4 regions of the Planococcus alkaliphilus genome follow, and region 1 is predicted to be linked to each of the others. Evidence: riboswitches for the same ligand, from Rfam matches in the RefSeq annotation. Region 1 holds a riboswitch; each other region holds the start of a gene.
What was found. A riboswitch is a leader RNA that binds a small molecule or an ion and turns the genes downstream of it on or off. The one in region 1 is predicted to bind S-adenosylmethionine.

Region 1 (5,409 bases):
CAAGAAAAGAGATGAAAGAGCTGGCATCCGGCCAAGTCTTAGAAATCCATGCAACGGATAAAGGGGCAAAAGCGGATATGGCAGCTTGGGCAAAATCAGGCGGCCATGACTTGCTCGAAGTCCAAGAAGACGGCGGCCTGTTGAAATTCTGGATCAAGAAAGGCTAAAAGCTGAAGGGTATCGATCTGATGCCCTTTTTCCTTTTGGCAAGGAGGAATTGGTATGAGTATAGATTTTATCATCGTCATTTTTTTCATCGGTTTTATTGGTTCATTTATCTCCGGAATGGTGGGAATCGGGGGCTCGATCATCAAATACCCGATGCTGCTCTACATACCGGTGATGCTTGGCTATACGGCTTTCAGCGCCCATGAAGTATCCGGGATCAGCGCCATCCAGGTGTTTTTTGCGACGATCGCTGGAGTTTGGGCTTACCGGGGGAGCGGCTATATCAATAAGGCGCTGATCGCTTATATGGGCGGGGCCATTTTAGTCGGGAGTTTTATCGGCGGCTATGGCTCCACGTTATTGTCTGAACAAGCCATTAATATTGTCTATGCCATTTTGGCGACAATTGCCGTCATCATGATGTTCCTTCCCAAAAAAGGAGTCGACGACATTCCACTTGACCAAGTGGTGTTCCATAAAGGGCTGGCGGCCGGCCTTGCTTTGATCGTTGGAATTGCTGCAGGCATCGTCGGGGCAGCGGGTGCTTTTATCCTGGTGCCAATCATGCTTGTGGTGTTGAAAATACCGACGCGCATGACCATTGCGACTTCACTGGCGATTACGTTCATTTCGTCGATTGGCTCGACGGTCGGAAAAATTGTCACCGACCAGATTTTGTACGGGCCGGCAGCCGTCATGATTGTAGCAAGCCTGATCGCTGCACCTCTGGGGGCGAAACTTGGACAGAAGATGAACACGAAATACCTCCAGTGGATTTTGGCCTTGCTGATTTTAGGGACAGCGATCAAAATCTGGAGCGATATTCTCTAATTAGTGTATAGCGTCGTGCGCATCAAAATTTGCTGGCCTGCGGCAAAGAAGCTATCCGTTTGTAGCAGTTTTTCATACCGTTGAAAATCATTTCTTCACATCTATCGTCAATTGTGCAAATGTTGTGAGCGAAGTAGATGATTGAGTCTATGTTAATAAACAAGAAGGCGTTCTTGTCTGTTGTATCGATTATTTATTAATTCCGCAGAATATTAGCTTTTTTGACAAATACAAAGGTTTTCATCAAATCGGGCCTTTTAAATATGCTATGATAAAGAAAGCGAAAAAGATGATGGAACAGCTATCATGCATAATAAATGGAGGTTTCCCGATGGACAATAATGATATTCTGATCAGGCTGCGCTACGCACTTGATATTAAAAATAATGACATGATAAAGATTTTCAAGGAAGGCGGCATCGAGCTGTCGAAAGAAGATGTGTTGAAAGTGTTGACGAAGACGCCGGAAAGCGAAGGCGATGACATGGACAGCGTTTTGGATGCTTCTGAAAATGTTGACCATATCCGTGTCGACAACCGGATGCTGGAATCTTTCTTGAACGGCTTGATTGTCTTCAAGCGGGGACGCCAAGAGCCGAAACCGGGGCAGCCGGCCACACCGCCGATGAGCAACGAGCCGGCAAACAATTTGCTGTTGAAGAAAGTGAAGATCGCTTTGCAATTGACGAGTGAAGACATGCTTGAATTGCTCGCACTTGCCGGCGTGACCGTGTCGAAAAGCGAAATGAGCGGCATCTTGCGAAAGCATGGCCATAAGAATTACAGCATCTGCGGCGACCGCTATGCCCGCAATTTCCTAAAAGGATTGGCAATCAAATATAGAAAATAATGCATGGATCCGCTTCTTTCATTGGAGGCGGATTTTTTGATTTAGAGGATGGGAATTGGAGAGTTGGGAGTATTCGAACGAAAGTCGAGCATATTTCACAAAAAGTCGGGAGTAAACGAAAATGGTTTTCCGGCTGCAATCAAAAAAGCTGGATAGCAAAAATGCCGTCCAGCTTTCTTTTATTGCCACGGATAGGTTGCGAGCAGTTTGGCGCTGAGCACCATGAAATCTTCCGCAGGCGACTGTGCTTTTTTCTCAGTCAACAAGTCGTTGCCGGCTGCAAAAAGCGCTTCTGTTGTCGGGTAGGAGAGCGTTTTTTCAGGTTCGATGAACGTCACTGAGTCTTCCGTATAGCGGAACAGGAAATTTTGGTATTGGGTTTCGCTTGCGGAATGAAAGCTCGATGGAATGGTGTAGTCGATGTCGGCAGTAAGCACGCCGACGCGTTCATAGATGGCAAGCGGGCCAGCACTTTTCGCCAGGTGCTGTTCTGCGCCTTCCGCTAAGGCGTTTGGATCTTTAGCAATCGAAGGAAAGAGGCGGTTCTCGAGCAACACGAAATAATTGCGCGGATCGTTGACGTCAAGCAGGTATTTTTCAGACATTCAGAAATTCCTCCTAAAAGCGTTGATTGATTCCCATGATAGCGGAAATGTGTGAAAAGGGAAACGGAGAGAAACCAGAACGGTAAATGTCTTTCTTAACAGAAAGTTCGTTTATTTCTGTCAAAACGCCTTGATTTTCCATCCTGAACCAGTTACCCTTACAAAAAGCCAAAATTGAATAACGTGAATTCTTATCGAGAGAAGTCGAGGGACTGGCCCTATGACGCTTCAGCAACCAGTCGCAAGGTCAGGTGCTAAATCCAGCAGGTAATCGATTGCCTAAGAGATGAAAAGGAACGAGTGTGAACTCATAAAGCCTTCATTTTCATGGAGGGCTTTTTTTCTATATATAGGAGCAGAGAGAACGGGATTATTAGAGGAATTAAAACGAGGATTCTAACGGCAGACGGGGCAATAGGAGCCCAGCTGATCAAAGCGAAATTCCCGCGTATTTTGACGATTCTTGCCGTCAACAATGTCTCATTCGGCTATCCGGCATGTCCGAACTTGGAAGATCAAGCGAAATTATTCGGCTTGATCAAACCGGAAGACATCGGCGTCCAATTGACGGAAGAATATATGATGGATCCGGAAGCTTCGGTGTCGGCGATTGTCTTTGCCCATCCGGATGCGCGGTATTTTGTAGTAGATTGAGTATTGGAAAGGGGTTTGGACAGTAAAAAGGGAAGATTGGACAGTATTTAGCTAAAAACGGATAGTATTTCGCAGCTAATGGACAGTATATCCAAATAACTGGAAAAAGAGCAGCTCAGACCATCCTGAGCCGCCCTTTTTATTGGGTTTCTTCGCGTTCTTTGTAAATAAAATAATCGAAATCCGCCGCCAACTTTTGGCCGGACGTATCTTGGCATTGCATGCCGACAAATGCGCCGGTGAAGAATCCGCCGCCTTGGATGTAGTCATCGGAAAGTTTATGCGAACCGAAGCGGATCGGAATCAAATGCCAGTCCTCCCCATCGAACGAATAGGAATACTGATAAATGTCCGCATCGACATTGACGCGCATGTGGACGTACTCGACTTCATCAGGCACGACGATTTCTTCGCCTTGCAGCGGCTGGTCGTAGGCGAAATTATCGCAGACAGTCAAATCAAGGATGCGGCCTTTTTCTTCGTGCCAGGTAATTTGAAGAGCCGTCCAGTTTTCCGTGTTGTAATAGTTTACAAGACCCGCTGCCTGCTGGAATGTATCTGGCTGGAAGGCAACTTTCGTTTCCGCAGTAAAGTGGAAATGCTGCCAGCGTCTCGCGACGAATGCTTGGGTGAATTTAGATGTCAACGACTCGCATCCATGAATGCGCAAGTGGCCTGGATTTTCCTTCAAAGAAACGATTTCTTCGCCTAAAGGGATACGCAGCGTCTGGAAATGCGGGTTCAATGTCTCCGAATCGAAATCGTCTTTTTCCGGATAATCGCGATCCCACACCACTTCTTCGATGGCTGGCCCTTCGATTTGAAGTGAGGGTGCATTTCCGCCGACGACATATGGCCAATCGTTTTTCCATTCCACTCGCTGGATGGCTGTTTCGCGTCCAAGCGGGCAGTAGCCGCGCGGGTCAAGCAAAGCTTGGCCTTTTCGGGAAAGCGGGCGCCCCGTCAAATGCACCAGGAACCATTCGTCCGTATGCGTTTGGACAATGGAAGCATGTCCCGATTTCTGCAGCGGATTTCTTGGCGAGAAGAAAGATGTGATCAACGGATTTTCCGGATGGACTTCATAAGGTCCGTGCAAATCTTTTGAACGGGCAATCGTAGCTTGGTGGTCATACTTCGTGCCGCCTTCAGCGGTCAATAAATAATAATATTCGCCGATTTTGTAAAGATGCGGCGCTTCAACTAATGCCACATCGGTTCCTTTGAAGATGATTTCGGATTTGCCGACTAATTTCTGTTCTTCAACGCTGTATTCCTGAAGCACGATGCCGTAAAAATTATGATGGCCATGTCGGTGATCCCAATACATATTCACCAAGTATTTCTTGCCGGATTCATCGTGGAACAGGGAAGGGTCAAATCCCGAACTGTTCAAATAAATCGGTTCCGACCATTCGCCATCAATCGTTTCGCAAGTGACGAGGTAGTTATGGCAGTCTTTCCATTGCCCTTCTGTCACTTTCACATCTGTGAAAATCAGCCAGAACTTTCCGTCGCTGTAGGAAAGGGCCGGTGCCCAGACGCCGCCGGAGTTCGGATTGCCCATCATGTTCAATTGGCTCAACCGGTTGAGCGGACGAGAGATCAACCGCCAGTTTTTCAAGTCCTTGGAATGGTAGATGCCGACACCTGGGAACCATTCAAAAGTGGACACCGCGATGTAATAATCTTCTCCTACACGGCAAATGCTTGGATCCGGATTGAATCCCGTTAAAATTGGATTTTGGATAATCGCCATTTTTCGTCACCCTTTATGTATGATTTTGTGGATCTGCTGCTTGGCAGAGGAGATGTAAGTGCTTTCAAAAACACGTGCCCAAACAGCAAAGGCAAAGATTCTTAATCCAATTAAATCGAAAATTAAAAATCTTCAGCTGCTATAAACGATCATACACTACTTAGTACGAATGGTAAACTAAGTGTGATGAAAGTTTATAACAGCTTAAGAAAAAATGGCTTGCTGCGGCTGCATGCGGACACTCAAGAAATTCTCAATGGTAAAAGCAGCGACGCCAAGTGCCGTTGGCAGCGTATCAAGTTCAGAAAAGCCGATGATCAAATCGTTTTGCTGGAACCAAAGCGCTTGGTTGGCCACGCGTTCATTCAACGATTCGCTCAGCCAATTTTTGGCGGAAGCCATCCGGTTGCCGATTACGACTTGCTGCGGATTGAACGTATTGACGATATTGTTGATGCCGACGCCTAAATAATCGCCGCTTTTTTTGAATAGCGCAATGGCTTCTTCATTGCCGGATTCTGCGAGCTGAATCAAATGCGGCA
Region 2 (5,409 bases), 1.7 Mb from region 1:
TGGGAAAGTTTCTATAGTTTTTGGAGTTCGTTCGGTTCTACTTACATGCTCGGCCTAGCGATGGCAGCAGTAGGGCTTGGTACGAATTTGAAAGTATTTAAAGGAATGGGCATTAAGCCATTCTATATCGGATTTATCGCAGCCATTTCCGTCGGGATGGTCAGTTTACTGCTGATCTCACTATTTGGCGGATTGATTTCCGTGTAAATAATACAAAGGAGCCAGTGGCAAGTGCCACTGGCTTTTTCTATGGAGGAACAGCTTACTCCGATTGAGAATCTCCGGGTAAACGTTTTTTGAAGAAGGGCTAAGGGTATGGAATCACAAAGGACATAAGGAGAGTGGATGAAATGGAAGTTGTAGCGAAAAGGGATTTATTAAAAGACCAGTATGGCAATTATTATTTCGTTTCGTATGCGGGCAAAGACTCATTGACGCTTATAAATGCAGCCTTGTATTATGCATTTAAGGAAATTATGAGTGAAGAACTTGTGGAAAGAGTAAAAGCGCAATACCCCAATGACGTCGCTTGCGGAAAATATTTTGCCGATCTTGTAAAGACGCATATTGATAAAATCGAAAAAGGTGAAGTTCCCGGAAACATTTACGATATTGAGGAAGTAAAAGGCAAATTCGATTTGCATATGAAACCGATTTACGATGAATCGTTTCATTTATGAAAATCTTAACATGAAGCTAAAAAGCTCCTAATGGGGCTTTTTTGTTTGTGATCCAAAATACCGGAAAGAAAGCGTTTTCAATTTTTAAACTCTCAGTCAAAAGTCCGAATATTACGAAAAATACTTTCAATTTTCAGAAATCACTCTATAATGAACCATTATGTATTGAAGGGGATGAAGCGATGTCGAATCTGAGAAATGACTCTTTGCAATTGCATCTGCAGCATAAAGGGAAGTTGGAAGTCCGGTCAAAAGTGGCAGTAGAAAATGGACGCGATTTAAGCCTCGCTTATTCTCCAGGAGTGGCTGAACCGTGCAAGGAAATTGCGCAGGATCCGGCCAAAGTCTACGACTACACGATGAAAGGCAATACAGTCGCCGTTGTCACAGATGGCACTGCTGTACTCGGACTTGGAAATATTGGTCCGGGAGCTGCCTTGCCTGTCATGGAAGGAAAAGCTGTGCTTTTTAAAGAGTTTGCCGGAGTGGATGCTTTTCCGATTTGCCTTGGAACAACAGATGCCGAAACCATTATCCAGACGGTAAAATTATTGGAGCCTGGATTTGGTGGTGTGAATTTGGAGGATATCTCAGCACCGGCTTGCTTTATCGTGGAACAGCGCTTAAAAGAAGAGATGAATATTCCTGTATTCCATGACGATCAGCATGGAACCGCCATTGTTACTTTAGCTGGCTTGGTCAATGCGCTAAAATTGGTCGGCAAAGAAATTGCCGACACGAGAGTCGTTGTGAACGGAGCAGGCGCTGCGGGGATTGCTGTGGTCAAGCTTCTTCATAAATTCGGCTTTAACGACGTAATTATGTGCGACACAAAAGGTGCGATTTTCAAAGGCCGAGCTTATGGAATGAACCCGTTTAAAGAAGAAGTTGCAGAGATGACCAACTCCGAACGCAAGGCAGGTTTGCTCCATGAGGTCATTATTGGCGCGGATGTTTTTATCGGCGTTTCTGCAGAAGGTGCATTAACTGAAGAAATGGTGAGAACCATGGCGGAAGGTCCTATTATTTTTGCGATGGCAAATCCGAATCCTGAAATCTTGCCGCATGAGGCTAAGCGTGCAGGAGCCAAAGTAATCGGTACAGGACGGTCGGATTTTCCAAACCAAGTGAATAATGTATTAGCTTTCCCAGGCATATTCAGAGGGGCGTTAGATGTGCAAGCCAGTGAAATCAATGATGCGATGAAAATTGCAGCGGTTGAAGCCATTGCCGATTTGATTGAAGAAGATGAACTCCACGAGGATTATGTCATTCCTGCTCCTTTTGATCTGCGCGTGGCTACAGCAGTTGCCAAAGCGGTAGCGGCTGCCGCAATCGAAACAGGCGTTGCCAACTATGCTGCTTGCCCAAATCAGATTGATGAAACCGCGGAAAACTTAACCGCAGTGATTGTGAGAGAATAACAATATATATAGAAGAAAGCCGTTCATCTTTTGTAAAGGTGAACGGCTTTTTAGGTTGTGTAGAAGCATGAGAAAACTTGATGTCTGTCCGGGTTCGTATCTTGCTTTATTTAGTTAATACAGGTTGTAGGCTAGCTTCGCGTACTTTTTTTAATGCTTGTTCGAGATCTTCGAGCAAGTCATCAGCATATTCCAAACCAACGGACAATCGCAGCAAACCGTCGGTGATTCCTCGCTGCTCACGCTGTTCTTTTGGCATAGATGCATGAGACATGGTCGCTGGGTAGGAAAGAATTGTTTCAACTGCCCCGAGCGATACTGCGAAAACCGGAATTTGCAAGCTGTCGACGAAAATTTTGGCTGCGGCTTTATCGGCGAGGCGCAGGGACAGAACTGCACCTGCTCCACGTGCTTGGCGTTCATGTATCGGATTTCCCGGATGGAAACGGAAACCGGGGTAATATACTTCTTCTACTACGGGATGGCTATGCAAATAATCGGCAATAATTCGAGCTGATGCGGACGACTGTTTCATACGGGCACCAAGTGTTTTAATGCCTTGGATAAGTGAATAAGAATCTTGCGCCCCTAAAATCGAACCGAATGTGTTTTGGATAAAAGCGAGCCGGCTGCCGAGCTCTTCGTCTTTTGTCACAGCGAGTCCGGCAATGATGTCACTATGGCCGGAAAGGAATTTTGTAGCGCTATGCAAGACGATGTCTGCTCCAAGGTCAAGTGGGTTTTGATAAAGAGGCGTCATGAATGTATTATCGACAAAAGTTAAACAATCGTTCGCTTTTGCAAGTTTAGCTGCGATTTCAATATCTGTGATGTTCATCACCGGGTTAGAAGGTGTTTCAATATAGATGACTTTTGTATTTTCGCGGATGGCAGCGGCCATCTCACTGAGATCGGTCATATTGACGAATGTGTAGTCGATATTGAATTTATTCAGCACTTCTGTGACGAAACGATAAGTTCCGCCGTAGACATCTTCAGAAACGAGAACATGGTCTCCGGCAGATAAAAGCATGAAAGCAGAGGAGATCGCAGCCATGCCGGAAGAAAAGGCAAATCCACGGGTGCCGTTTTCGAGTTTCGCAATCGTTTCCTCTAATTTTTGACGCGTTGGATTGCCTGAACGGCTGTAGTCGAATGGTCCGAACTCATCGATATTGGGCTGATGATAAGTGGAAGACAAGTAAATAGGGACGTTGACTGCCCCTGTTTCTTTGTCTACGCCAGTTGAATGGATAAAACGAGTCTCTAAATGATTTGCCATCATGAAAACCTCCTATTAGTTGTAGAGAACGGTTCTGGTTAATGCATAGAAAAACGGGGCTTTCTTCAGCAAGAAGAAAGCCCCGTTTTATAGGGAACGCGTTCTTCTCATCTTTAAGGCATATGCCTTTTGGAATTAGCACCGTGGCCTTCGTCAGGCTGGTTGCTGAGACATCAAAGGGCCAAATCCCTCCATCTCTCTTGATAAGAAATAAATAATATGAAGTTATGGGTGGTGCGATGTCTTCAAGCTTAAACCATCTCACCAGAAACTGCAAGAGAAATTGTGAAAATATTCTTTTAAATGGAAAAAACGTTTTAAGATTTAAACGCTTTATAGGCAAATGGGCGATTTCTTTTAATTCGAAAGACGAAAGGTTATAATGGATATTAACACTTTATTTCAAAGGGGTAATCTGATGTATATTGTGACATCCACTGTTGTGGTGCCTGAAGAGAAGACTCAGGACCTCATTGATATTTATCGCAAACGTTCAAGACGAGTAGATAAAGCTCCTGGATTCCATTCTTTCCGGCTGATCCAGAATACAAAGAAACGCAATGAATTGACTGTCCACTTGGAATGGCATTCAAAAGAGGCCTACATGGAATGGGTAAGAAGCAATGAGTTCAAGGAAATCCATGATCTCGAAAAGCATTATCCGGACAAAGCGCTTGCCGGCATAGTGCCAAAAGTCCATCAGTATGAGGTGGTGGCAGAATGAAGCAAGATTTAAAGAAGCAAATTGCCAAAAGCATCGCGATTCAAATATATGAAGCATATCCAACCCTATGGGATCGTTTTGGAGAACACGGATTTGACCATACCGAAAAAGACAATATGCATCATCTCGACCATTTGGAGACGGCGTATGGTTTGAACGATAGACAGGTGTTTCTTGAATATACATTATGGCTGGAAAAGGTATTAACGAGCCGAAATATCGAGTCAGACTTGATCATAGATAATTTTGAAAGACTCATTGGATTATTGGATGCAGAAGTTGAACTGAAAGAAAGAGAATTTATGCAACAATGCCTTCAAGAGGCGATCGATTTGTTGAAAGGCAGCAATTTGAAGAAGGGAGGTTGATCAGATGATCCAACCAACCGAATTAGCCGAACTTTTTTTACAAGGCAACGACCGGGAAGCGCTGGTGCAAGTTCAGCAATTTCTCGACAGCCATAACCGGAAAAAACTTTTTGATCAGCTATTAACACCTGCCATGTACCATATCGGTGAGTTATGGGAAACGAATACCATTTCAGTGGCAGATGAACATCTTGCTACGGCGATTTGCGATTTTGTCGTTTCGATAATTGATAAGCGTGGAGAAGAAACGCATTCTTCAAAACGGAAAGTCATGGTATTAGGGCCTGAGGGTGAAGAACATTATATCGGATTGAAGATGGTCTCAAGCCTTTTCCGTGAAAACGACTGGGTTGTCCATTATTTGGGGCCGAATATGCCGCTTGACCATGCTATAGAAGCGGCCAATCGCTGGCAGCCAGACACCATCGCTTTATCAGCGGCGCTTGTCTATCGTCTGCCAACTTTAAAAGCTTATATCAAAAGTTTCAAAGAGCTGGCGCATGCTCCTGCAATCATCGTCGGTGGCCGAGCGGCTGCATTTGAAAGCAGCCGCATCCTGATTGATGAAGGCGCCATTTTAGTGAAGGACCTCGAGCAACTGGAACACTGGATTAAAACGGGAGAGGAGCCGGATGATGAATACAGAATATCAATATGATGCATTGCCGCTCCCGGCTTTTCGGTTAAACGAAAAGCTCTCCGTGGTCAATTGTTCCGACGAAGCTCGGCGTTTATTTGGCGAGATTTCGTCATTCTTAGAAATTGTGGATGAAGCGAGTGCAAACAAAGCAAAGAAGATGCTGGCTTCTGGAACGGTGGTCGAAAAATTTGAACTGAATGTGATCGCCCAGCCAAGCAATCTGATTTTGGCAGATGTTTTTGCAAAATGGGACAGCCAATTTAGCTTATCTGTAATACTTGTGCCTAAAGA
Region 3 (5,409 bases), 670 kb from region 1:
GCCGCAGGAGTCTCCGCTGTTTTGCTCCATATCTCTAGAAAGTTCTCTAGCACCGGCGCGGCTTCGGACTGGGCGAAGCAATAAGACGAGTGGTCTTCTCGGCTTATTGTGGGAGCCTTGTCCATAGCGCCGAAGTGCGGTTTATAGAAGCAGATGCTCCAATTCAACCAGTTTCTCGACAAACGGAAAGAAGCTCTCCATATTAACTGGAGAGCTTCTTTCCGTTTGTTTGCTTATGACAGTGGAGCCGGTCCGCCAAGTTGGCTGATGGCTGGATCTACTGTACCGAACTTTTTGAAGTTGTCTTGGAATTTAGATGAAAGTTCTTTAGCTTTTTGATCGTATGCGTCTTTATCTGTCCATGCATTGCGTGGATTCAAGACTTCAGTAGGCACGCCCGGAATTTCTTTTGGAATTTCCAAGCCAAAGATTGCTTCTTTTTCTGTCTCGATATTGTGCAATTCGCCTTTCATCGCAGCGCGCACCATTGTACGGGTATAAGAAAGTTTCATACGGCTTCCGACACCGTATTCGCCGCCAGTCCAGCCTGTGTTTACCAAGAAGACTTCCACACCATGTTCGTCGATTTTCTCGCCCAGCATTTCTGCATACACAGTTGCGTGAAGCGGAAGGAACGGTGAACCGAAGCAAGTTGAGAAAGTGGCTTCAGGTGCTGTGATACCGCGTTCTGTGCCCGCAAGTTTAGATGTATAGCCGCTTAAAAAGTGGTACATCGCTTGTTCTTTTGACAGTTTGCTGATTGGAGGCAAGACGCCAAATGCATCAGCCGTCAAGAACACGATAGTTTTAGGGTGTCCGCCTACAGACGGGTCTACAATATTATCGATTGCTTGAATCGGATAAGCTGCTCGTGTATTCTCAGTTAGGGAACCATTGTCATAATCAGGGATGCGCGTTTCCGGATCTACAACAACATTTTCAAGAACCGATCCGAAACGAATAGCGTCATAAATCTGCGGTTCGTTTTCACGCGATAAATTGATGGTCTTCGCATAGCAGCCGCCTTCGATATTGAAAACGCCGTTATCCGACCAGCCGTGCTCGTCGTCGCCGATCAATTTGCGGTCGCCGTCTGCTGACAAGGTCGTTTTCCCTGTACCGGACAATCCGAAGAACAAGGTTACATCCCCATCTTTGCCGACGTTCGCTGAACAGTGCATCGGAAGAATCCCTTTTTCCGGCAAGATGTGGTTCATGATGGAGAAAATCGATTTCTTCATTTCGCCGGCGTATTCTGTTCCGCCGATCAAGATGATTTTCTTTTCCATCGATACAATGATGAAGGTTTCAGAATCTGTGCCATCAATAGCCGGATCTGCATGGAAGGTAGGCGCATAGACAACCGTAAATTCTGCTTCATGCGCTGCCAGCTCTTCTTTTGTCGGACGAATGAATAATTGATGCGCAAACAGGTTATGCCATGCATACTCATTGATGGTTTGAATCGCCAGGCGTGACTCATGGTCAGCTCCAGCAAAGCCTTTAAATACATATAGAGCATCTTTTTGCTTCAAGTGATCGATCACTTTTGCATAAAGGTTCTCGAAAATTTCCGAAGAAATCGGGCGGTTGACATTGCCCCAATCTATTTTGTCTCTCGAAATTGCCTCATCAACGATGTATTTATCTTTTGGCGAGCGGCCTGTATATTTGCCGGTTTCGGCTGCTACAGCGCCTTCTCGAGTTAATACCGCTTCCCCACGGGATGTTGCAGCTTCCACTAATTGTGGAACAGATAATTGAACGTGCACGTTTTGGCCATTTAAAAGATCCTTTAGGTCGTTTTTGATATTCACTGGATTCATTTATATGTACCTTCCTTTTCGGTTATTCCCATTGCGAATGGGGAGGATGTATATTCGAAGATTAGTATAACACATTGTGTTAAATAGTCTATACTAATAACAAAGGGAATCGAAAAAAACGTAAATAATGTGCTTTTTGGAGGCCAATAAAACCATTATATCTTTTATTGAAAGAGTTGGTCATTAAAAACGTTGACATCGCTAAGCACATTCCGTATGATGAAAAATTGAACGGATACTCTTATTCCGAGCTGGTGGAGGGGGCAGGCCCTATGAAACCCGGCAACCTGCTGCGAATATGCAGAGAAGGTGCCAAACCTGAAGCAAGGCACAAGGCCTTGGACGATAAGAGTGAAAGGTGCTACTGATGATTTCTCCTTTCCTCATGTATATGATGGAAGGGATTTTTTTATGAAATTTTGCCCTTAATCCTCGTGTACAAGAGCCACAACGGCTTAAAGTTCAATCCCTTTTGGGAACGGACTTGACATGGGAAACGAGTACCGTATCAATTTCGAGAGCAATCTCGCAGGATCTAAGGAGGAACACATTTTGACAAACCGTCGATTATTCACGTCAGAATCAGTAACAGAAGGACATCCGGATAAAATTTGCGATCAGATCTCAGACGCAATTTTGGATGCGATTTTAGCAGAAGACCCAAATGCACGCGTTGCATGCGAAACAACCGTAACTACAGGACTAGTTTTAGTAGCCGGTGAAATCACGACTTCTACGTATGTGGATATTCCGAAAGTAGTTCGTGAAACTGTTCGCGAAATTGGCTATACCCGTGCAAAATACGGTTTCGATTCTGAAACAAGTGCCGTTTTGACAGCGATTGATGAACAATCACCGGATATTGCTGCCGGAGTCAACGTAGCGCTTGAATCGCGTGAAGGCCAAATGACAGATAAAGAACTAGATGATATCGGAGCAGGAGACCAAGGTCTGATGTTTGGATACGCAACTAACGAAACAGAAGAATTCATGCCGCTTCCGATTGCCTTAGCGCATAAATTGGCGCGCCGCCTTGCAGAAGTGCGGAAAGAAGAAATTCTTCCATACTTGCGCCCGGATGGCAAAACGCAAGTGACAATCGAATACGATGAAAACAATAAACCATTGCGTGTGGACACAATCGTTATTTCGACTCAGCATCATCCAGAAGTGCCGCTTGAGCAAATCCAGCGCAATATTAAAGAATATGTCATCAACGAAGTGGTTCCTGCACACTTGATCGATGCAGAAACAAAATACTTCATCAATCCAACTGGTCGCTTTGTAATCGGTGGGCCACAAGGGGATGCGGGCCTTACTGGACGCAAAATCATCGTAGATACTTACGGTGGATATGCGCGCCACGGCGGCGGTGCTTTCTCAGGGAAAGACGCAACAAAAGTGGACCGTTCTGCAGCTTATGCAGCTCGCTACGTAGCGAAAAACATCGTAGCAGCGGGCCTTGCTGAACGTTGCGAAGTACAGCTAGCTTACGCAATCGGCGTAGCTCACCCGGTATCAATTGCAGTCGATACGTTTGGAACAGGCACTGTAGAAGAAAACAAATTGATCGAGCTTGTACGCGGAAACTTTGATCTGCGTCCAGCAGGGATCATCAAAATGTTGGATCTTCGCCGTCCAATCTACAAACAAACGGCAGCATATGGCCATTTCGGCCGCACGGATATTGATCTTCCGTGGGAGCGCACGGACAAAGCAGCAGCTTTGAAAGAGCAATCCGCTCAATAGAAACACATAAAAAGACGGCTGAGCAAATTTGCTCAGCCGTCTTTATTTATTGAAGCGATTTGTAGTATGCTCGTTTTTCAGCGTATTCCCGGACAATGCGCTGCATGTCTTCGATGTCTTCTTTGCGCAGCTCGCGCACCACTTTTGCGGGCCGTCCAAATGCCAGCATGCCAGGAGGGATGACTTTGCCTTGCGGAACGAGACTGCCGGCTCCGATGAATGCTCCTTCTCCGACTTCGGCCCCATCTAAGATGATGGAGCCCATTCCGATTAACGCACCTTTGCGAATTTTGCAGCTATGCAAGGTCACTTGATGGCCGATAGTGACTTCGTCTTCCAAAATCAGCGGGTTCCCTGGGCTTTGATGAAGCATGCATAGGTCTTGGATATTGGTTTTCTTGCCGATAATGGTAGGTGCGACATCGCCGCGGATGACGGTGTTGAACCAGACCGAAGAATCTTCACCGATAACGACATCGCCGGTAATCGTAGTATGGTCAGCGATAAAAGCTGAGGGGTGAATGGATGGGTGTTTGTCTTTGAATGGGTAAATCATGGAAAACCTCCAGTAAAAAAGATAAGATAATACTAATCCTATCAAAATAAGCGTAAAGGTCAAATGGCGTTGCAGCCTGCGCAAGAGAAAGAGGTGGCTTGAAATGTGGAAATGGGAATCCATCGGACCGGCAAAAGCTGTAGTTGTCCTCATTCATAGTGCATATGAACATCATCTTCGATATTCTTGGCAAATCGATCATTGGCGTGGCGCCAATTTCCATGTCATCATGGGAGATTTGCCTGGGCATGGCGAAAATGCGGAAAAAGATACGGCGCATCGGGAACCGTTTGAAGACTACGAGAAATCCATAAAGACAGCGGTTAAAGTCGCGATGGAAAACGAATTGCCGGTATTTATCGTGGCTCACGGCTTAGGGGCGACTCTTGCGATGAGTGTGCTTTCCAAAAATAGAATGGATATCGCCGGAGTTGTTTTCACTTCGCCTTGGCTGCAATTGATCAAGACACCTTCTAAATTTTCGAATGCTTTGACCGGCTTTCATAAAGTGACTTCCCGAGTAAAGATCAATCACCATATTTCCATCGAAGAATTGACCAAGAACCAAGAAGTGATCGAGCAGGAAAAAGAGGATCCTTTCTATCGGACCGAAATTTCGGTAGGCTGGTATCATGAGCTTCAATCCTACTTAAAGCTGCTTGCCCAAAGCAAAGGGGTATTTCCGGACATTCCGGTATTTATCCATACAGGAGAACAGGATATGATCACGGATAAAGAAACAGCGAAACGCTGGCTCAAACAGCAAAATCTTAAGGAATTCAGCTACAAAGAATGGACAAATGCTTACCACGATTTATTCCAGGAGCCAGAACGCGAAGACATTTTTATTTCTTCGCATTTATTTATCAAGAATGTTTTGCGTTCTTTAGGATACGTGGTGCAATAAGTTTTGTGAGAGAAGGGATGACATGGCCTTAGCCTTTAGTATATTAGATCAATCGCCGATTTCAGAGGGCCGTACACCCCAGGAAGCGCTGAAAGAAACAGCGAAGCTCGCACAAATGGCAGAGAAATGGGGCTATACGCGATTTTGGGTTTCCGAACACCATGATGCTACGACGCTCGCAGGTTCTTCACCGGAAATATTGATATCCCATTTGGGGGCAATGACAAATACGATTAGACTCGGTTCAGGAGGGGTCATGCTGCCGCATTACTCTTCTTTTAAAGTGGCTGAGAACTTTAAGCTCCTTGAAACTTTATATCCGGGACGGATTGACGTCGGGGTCGGACGGGCGCCGGGTGGAATGCCGCGGG
Region 4 (5,409 bases), 900 kb from region 1:
CAATCTGGGCAAATGAGCCTTTGCCCGTTCCCTGATCGCAGCCTGCCATCAGCATAAGAGTCCACAAAAGCATGAACAGTTTTTTCATTTCAGCTCACTCCTCCGGGATTCAAATTTCAATAATCTTCCTTACTCGCAGTTTACCTGATTATTGGATATAAAAGAATCACGTTGTTTAGGGAATCCAAAAAACAGCCAGCAAATCCGAGTGAATTTGCTGGCTGTTCCATTTGTATTATTAATTTTTTGGGGAAGAGCACTTGATACTCAAATTTTGCTGTCTTCGTCTTCCCGGTACTCCAGCACATCGCCCGGCTGGCAGTCCAGCGCTTTGCAGATGGCGTCGAGCGTGGACAGGCGCACCGCTTTCGCTTTGCCGTTTTTCAGGATCGACAGGTTGGCCATCGTGATGCCCACCCGTTCCGACAGTTCGGTCACACTCATTTTCCGCTTGGCCAGCATCACGTCAATATTGATAATAATCGCCATAGTTGCACCTCACACAGTTAAATCGTTTTCAGATTTTATATCGATGGCATTTTGCAGCAGCTTTTGGAGCACCGCAGCAAAAACCGCAATGACAATCGCTCCGAAAGTGATGATCATCCCCAAGCCCCCAAGGCCCGGTGCATCATCTATCTGCGCCGTATACAGGATAATCGGCAAGTTCAAGATGAACAGCACGGTAATCGTCAGTGCACAGTATTTGATGTTCTTCAGCGCTTTTACCGACCGTTCCGAAAAAGCGATGCCTTTATCAATATACCCCAGAAGCTTCAGCGTTTGGTAGAGCGCTGCGAAATAAGCGATGGCTGAACCGTATAAAGCAAGCATAAAGACGTATTGCAGGAACGCCCATTTCGGCAGGATCTCACCGACAAAACCGGTCATCGGCGGCACGACGAAAATAGAGATGGCCAAAGCCGGCAGCGCCATCAGGACTATGACCAGCTTCAAAAAGATTGTTTCCCGTTTCATCAAAAACACCTCACTCGTTTGTTATTACATTGAACTTAGCATATTATTTATCGTAAATCAATAAATAAATGTTGATTAGCGTTTTATTCCCCTCTCATTTCATGCGGAAACTTTTTAGTGGATAAAGCAGTCCCGTTTATTAATAGAAGAAAAGAACTGAGATGCACGATGAAACGATGGATGATTTTAAGCCTGCTGCTGGTTGCTTTGTCCGGCTGCATCGGGGAAAATTACGATTTTACGCCGCCTGGCATCACCCTTTCCGGGAGCGCTCCTGTCGAATGGGACGAACTTGCAGAAGCGGATGTCGATTGGCTGGGACCGGAAAATAAACGGATTGATACAGAAGTGGAAGACTTTTTGGCGTTTGCGGACGAGCAGCCCGAAATGCGTTTGTGGCGGGCGAAATGGTTGACCTGCTCTTTGAACACGGAGATTTTGATTTTCAAAGTTTAAGTGTCCGTTTGTGGCATGGCGGCGAAGAAACAGCGGTTGAAGTCGAAGATCTGGCATTTACTTTGCCCAGCACAACGGGTGATTACTTGATCGAAGTCAACCTTCTGGCTGACCGCGGAAGTGCGCAATATGCCGGGAAACTGTCGGTTTACGACTAACACCAACAAGAAACGCCTGACAGCAATGTGTCAGGCGTTTTCATACAAATTTTATTTTCACTCGAATCACTCTTCCGGGAAATCCAAAATCTTGATCGTCTTGAATCCCAGGATAATTTTAAAGTTAAGGCCCCAGTTGGCGGTGACGATTTCCAGGTCGGCATCTGTGACGGAAAACTGGAGGACGATGTCGTTCTCGTAGTCAATGACGACATAGGCATTGGCGTTTGAAAAAATCTTATAGGATTTGTGTGCAATGAATGTCCAGCCGTGCTTTAAGCCGTGGCTCTTGTTTCCCATCCCGTCACCCCTTTTCGTTTGTTATGGAATATGGAAACATTTTTTGTCCAGCTAAAAAATCAAACTGAAATCGCAGCTGTTTTATATGCATCATCAATCAATGCAAAGATATAGGCAGAATTCATGGATTTTGCAGCTACTTCTTTACTGATTCCTTTCGCTCCATTTTTTCGGATTTCATAGTAATCGAAGATCGATTCAAAATCACCGAAAGTAATACGTCTTTCATTTTTCAGGCTTACGCTCGGCAAATTTGTTTTAGCATTAGCAACCACAATATATTCATCATTTCTTGATACAGAAAACCATTTAGGTATTCGTTTATTTTGCGGCGTTGTAGGGATTTCAAATGACCTGCTGTTTGCCTTCGTTAAAATGTACTGCCAAGTCTCACTCGGATTCATCTATGAAACCCCTCCTCTATTTCAGCATAATCTTATTATAATTGAAAATATTAGAAGATGTAAGAGCGCTTTCATTTGTCTGGATTCAAAAACAGACAGCATGGATACACTGTCTGTTGTCAAAGATTCTATTTCTTACGGCAAGATTGCAAACGAACGCATTGGAAAGCCGGAAGCCTTGTCCGCTTTCGGGACGATGTTGAAAATTACGGCCCCTTTTGCCGGCAGCTGATCGAGATTTGCAAGCAGCTCGACTTGATAGGTGTCTTGGTCGAGTACATAATACTCGCCGAGGAGCGCGCCGTTTCTGCGGTAGTCGATGGCAGAATCGGTGTCGAACGTTTCATGGCCGACTGCCCGTACGCCCCGTTCTTCAAAAAGGAATTTCAATGCGTTAACGGACCAGCCGGGTGCATGGCTATTGCCTTCTTCGTCTTTATTGTCGAAGGCTTCCTTGTCCGGCCAGCGTTTGCTCCAATCCGTGCGCAGCGCGACGAACGTGTCAGCTTCGATTTTGCCGTGTACGGCTTCGAACGCTTCAATGCCGTCAACCCCTAACGTAAAGTCAGGGTCTGCTTCCGCTTCTTTTGACTTGTCGATGACAACGAGCGGAAGAACAAGTTCCTTCAGCCCCAGTTCGTGAAGATAGCGGGCATCGCGGACAAAATGGATCGGTGCATCGAGATGGGTTCCGTATTGCCCGGGAAATGTGAAGCGCTGGGCAAAGAAGCCGTCGTCGTGGTTGAACAAAGTATCGAATTTCGCATCTTCAAATGCCGAGAAATGCGGCGAGTCGGGACCGAATGCATGAGTCAAGTCGACCCAAGTCTTCTGTTTCAGTAAGTTGATGGCTTCGATTGTTTCGAGTGTTTTGATGGGCATGGTAAATTCCTCCTTGGGGTTTGTGGATAGAGGGCAACTAAAAACCCTCTTCCTGGATTAAGAAGAGGGTTTGGCAGATGAAGGTCAAAGTTCTCTTCTTATCTTCAAGCTTGAACGCTTTTGGAATTAGCACAGTACTTTGCAGTCTGTTGCTGAGGCTTCAAAGGGCCAAATCCCTCCACCTCTCTTGATAAGAAAGTTATATTCAATTAGTTATCCATAATCCTACAATCGGCCAAGTGAAAAGTCAATCTATTTTGAATTCTTTTTAAGCGCGAATCCATTTCCAGATTTCGCCCGGTGTTGCGTTCTTGCCGTACATGAGAATTCCGGTCTTGAAGACTTTTCCTGCAAGCTTCATGAAGACCCAGACACTGATGGCAAGAATGGCGACAGCGATGCCGATTTCCACCCATGGCCATTCTTCAAGAAGCGATAGGCGCAAGATCAAGACTCCCGGTGATGTAAACGGGATGTAGCTTCCGAGCTGTGCCCAGAATCCGCTCGGGTCGCTGAATACAGGACCGATGAACAGGAACGGACTGAACGGCAGCATCATGACAAGCCCCTGGAAGTTTCCGGCGGTCGAGATGTCGGCCATTGTGGCGCCGATACCGACGAACAGTGCCGCATACAAGAGGTAGCCGAGCACCGCAATCAGCAGCAAGACGGCCAGTTCCGGCACGAGCAAGTATTCCATGATCGGCATATCGATTTTCCACAGCAGCACCGGCAGGATGATCGCGACATAGACGATCAGCTGGATGATGCCGAGGACGAAATAGCCGATGATCTTGCCTTGCATCAAATCAGCCGGCGTCAAAGACGACAGGATGATTTCGGCGATTTTATCTTTCTTCTCCTGCGACGCGCTTTGGAAGATCGCCATTCCCGTGAAGACGATCGACAGCATGACAACAGCGGCGAAAGCGCCAGGAATGATGCGTTCGAGCATCCCTTCGCTGAACAGTCCGCCTTCGTCCGCTTCAACAGAAGCGTCTTCAAAGACGATGCCCTGCGCGACCATTCCCGCTTCTTCCGGCGTCAATCCAAGCTGTTCGATCTGCATCATCTGCAGCGGTCCGCTCAGCACTTGGACTTCCTCCATGAATCCCGAATCGGTCTCTTCGTTTGTATAGACCGTGACTTTGCCGTTTTCAACCGACTGTTCATTGATGAAGACGTATGCGGCGTCTTCTACTTCAAGCGCAGCTTCCGCTTCCTGTTCGGCGATTTGCGTTTCTTCCAGCTGCCATTCGGTCGAGGCTGCAGCAGCTTCCAATTGTTCGTAGACCCCAAGCTCGTCGTTGACGTAGACTTTCGTTGCGGCCGGTTCGTCGTCTGAACGAAACAGGTCCGGCAGCAAGAAGAAGGCCAGGAAAATAATCGGTGTCAGGAACAAGCCAATGATAAACGATTTGCTTTTCATATTGCGTTTGATTTCCCATTTGGCGACTTTCATCGTGTTACGCATGTGCTTCACCCGCTTCCTTCAAAAGATTCTTGTCAGTGGCGATGTCGATGAAGATTTCGTGCAGCGAGATGCGGTCGATCGACAGTTCCTGGATGTCCAGTTCCGCCGGCAGATTCTTCAGCCAGACGGCCGGCTGCACATTCCGCGACAGATACAGCACCGCGATTTCCCCGTTCTGTTCCACCCGTTCCACTTCCGGCAACCCTTCAAGCAGGCTCCGGCTGTTCACGCCGTTGATTGTGCATTTGAAGTTGGCGTATTCCCTTTTCACCTCGCTGAGCGTCCCGTAGATCACTTTTGTTCCACGGTGGATCAAAAACAGGCGGTCAGCCATTTCTTCGACCAGATTCATCTGGTGCGAAGACAAGAGAATTGCTGTGCCTTTTTCAGCGAGCGAGCGAATCTCTTCCTTGAACAGCTCCTGGCTGACCGGGTCAAGCCCTGAAAACGGCTCATCGAGGATCAAGAGCTCCGGTTCATGGAGAATCGATGCGATAAACTGCACTTTCTGGCCCATCCCTTTTGACAGTTCTTCCACGGCGACTTTGTCTTTTCCTTCAAGCCCGAACTTTTTCAAATACGCGAGTGCGCGTTCTTTTGCGCGGTTTTTCGGATAGTCTTTCAACTCTGCGAGATACAGCAGGATATCCATGACGTTGACGTTTTTATAAAGGCCGCGCTCTTCCGGCAGGTATCCGATTTTGTTGCGCGGGATTTCCTTGTTTTTGCTGTTGTGGAATGTGATTGACCCGGCATC

Region 2: another riboswitch for S-adenosylmethionine. It lies ahead of AC2EXB_RS13980 (aminotransferase class I/II-fold pyridoxal phosphate-dependent enzyme); the one in region 1 lies ahead of AC2EXB_RS03310 (vitamin B12 dependent-methionine synthase activation domain-containing protein).
Region 3: another riboswitch for S-adenosylmethionine. It lies ahead of metK (methionine adenosyltransferase); the one in region 1 lies ahead of AC2EXB_RS03310 (vitamin B12 dependent-methionine synthase activation domain-containing protein).
Region 4: another riboswitch for S-adenosylmethionine. It lies ahead of AC2EXB_RS17580 (cyclase family protein); the one in region 1 lies ahead of AC2EXB_RS03310 (vitamin B12 dependent-methionine synthase activation domain-containing protein).

Annotation. Positions count from the first base shown of each region.
Region 1 is NZ_CM168060.1:608,587-613,995, forward strand. It holds gene AC2EXB_RS03290 (sulfurtransferase TusA family protein) at 1-167, shown strand, start outside; gene AC2EXB_RS03295 (sulfite exporter TauE/SafE family protein) at 223-999, shown strand; gene AC2EXB_RS03300 (YehS family protein) at 1,331-1,849, shown strand; gene AC2EXB_RS03305 (hypothetical protein) at 2,029-2,454, opposite strand; SAM riboswitch class I at 2,643-2,747, shown strand; partial or broken gene AC2EXB_RS03310 (vitamin B12 dependent-methionine synthase activation domain-containing protein) at 2,935-3,108, shown strand; gene AC2EXB_RS03315 (glycoside hydrolase family 43 protein) at 3,248-4,867, opposite strand; gene AC2EXB_RS03320 (ROK family protein) at 5,072-5,409, opposite strand, start outside.
Region 2 is NZ_CM168060.1:2,619,519-2,624,927, reverse strand. It holds gene AC2EXB_RS13995 (YeiH family protein) at 1-207, shown strand, start outside; gene AC2EXB_RS13990 (hypothetical protein) at 351-680, shown strand; gene ystJ (NADP-dependent malic enzyme) at 863-2,104, shown strand; gene AC2EXB_RS13980 (aminotransferase class I/II-fold pyridoxal phosphate-dependent enzyme) at 2,211-3,386, opposite strand; SAM riboswitch class I at 3,491-3,596, opposite strand; gene AC2EXB_RS13975 (antibiotic biosynthesis monooxygenase family protein) at 3,805-4,110, shown strand; gene AC2EXB_RS13970 (hypothetical protein) at 4,107-4,478, shown strand; gene AC2EXB_RS13965 (cobalamin B12-binding domain-containing protein) at 4,483-5,136, shown strand; gene AC2EXB_RS13960 (STAS domain-containing protein) at 5,111-5,409, shown strand, end outside.
Region 3 is NZ_CM168060.1:1,278,767-1,284,175, forward strand. It holds gene pckA (phosphoenolpyruvate carboxykinase (ATP)) at 234-1,826, opposite strand; SAM riboswitch class I at 2,065-2,178, shown strand; gene metK (methionine adenosyltransferase) at 2,379-3,575, shown strand; gene AC2EXB_RS06690 (gamma carbonic anhydrase) at 3,622-4,131, opposite strand; gene AC2EXB_RS06695 (alpha/beta hydrolase) at 4,235-5,038, shown strand; gene AC2EXB_RS06700 (LLM class flavin-dependent oxidoreductase) at 5,061-5,409, shown strand, end outside.
Region 4 is NZ_CM168060.1:3,377,156-3,382,564, forward strand. It holds gene AC2EXB_RS17545 (hypothetical protein) at 1-88, opposite strand, end outside; gene AC2EXB_RS17550 (helix-turn-helix domain-containing protein) at 268-489, opposite strand; gene AC2EXB_RS17555 (DUF2975 domain-containing protein) at 499-981, opposite strand; gene AC2EXB_RS17560 (hypothetical protein) at 1,096-1,434, shown strand; gene AC2EXB_RS17565 (hypothetical protein) at 1,386-1,592, shown strand; gene AC2EXB_RS17570 (hypothetical protein) at 1,659-1,892, opposite strand; gene AC2EXB_RS17575 (hypothetical protein) at 1,952-2,296, opposite strand; gene AC2EXB_RS17580 (cyclase family protein) at 2,432-3,178, opposite strand; SAM riboswitch class I at 3,274-3,375, opposite strand; gene AC2EXB_RS17585 (ABC transporter permease) at 3,447-4,652, opposite strand; gene AC2EXB_RS17590 (ABC transporter ATP-binding protein) at 4,645-5,409, opposite strand, start outside.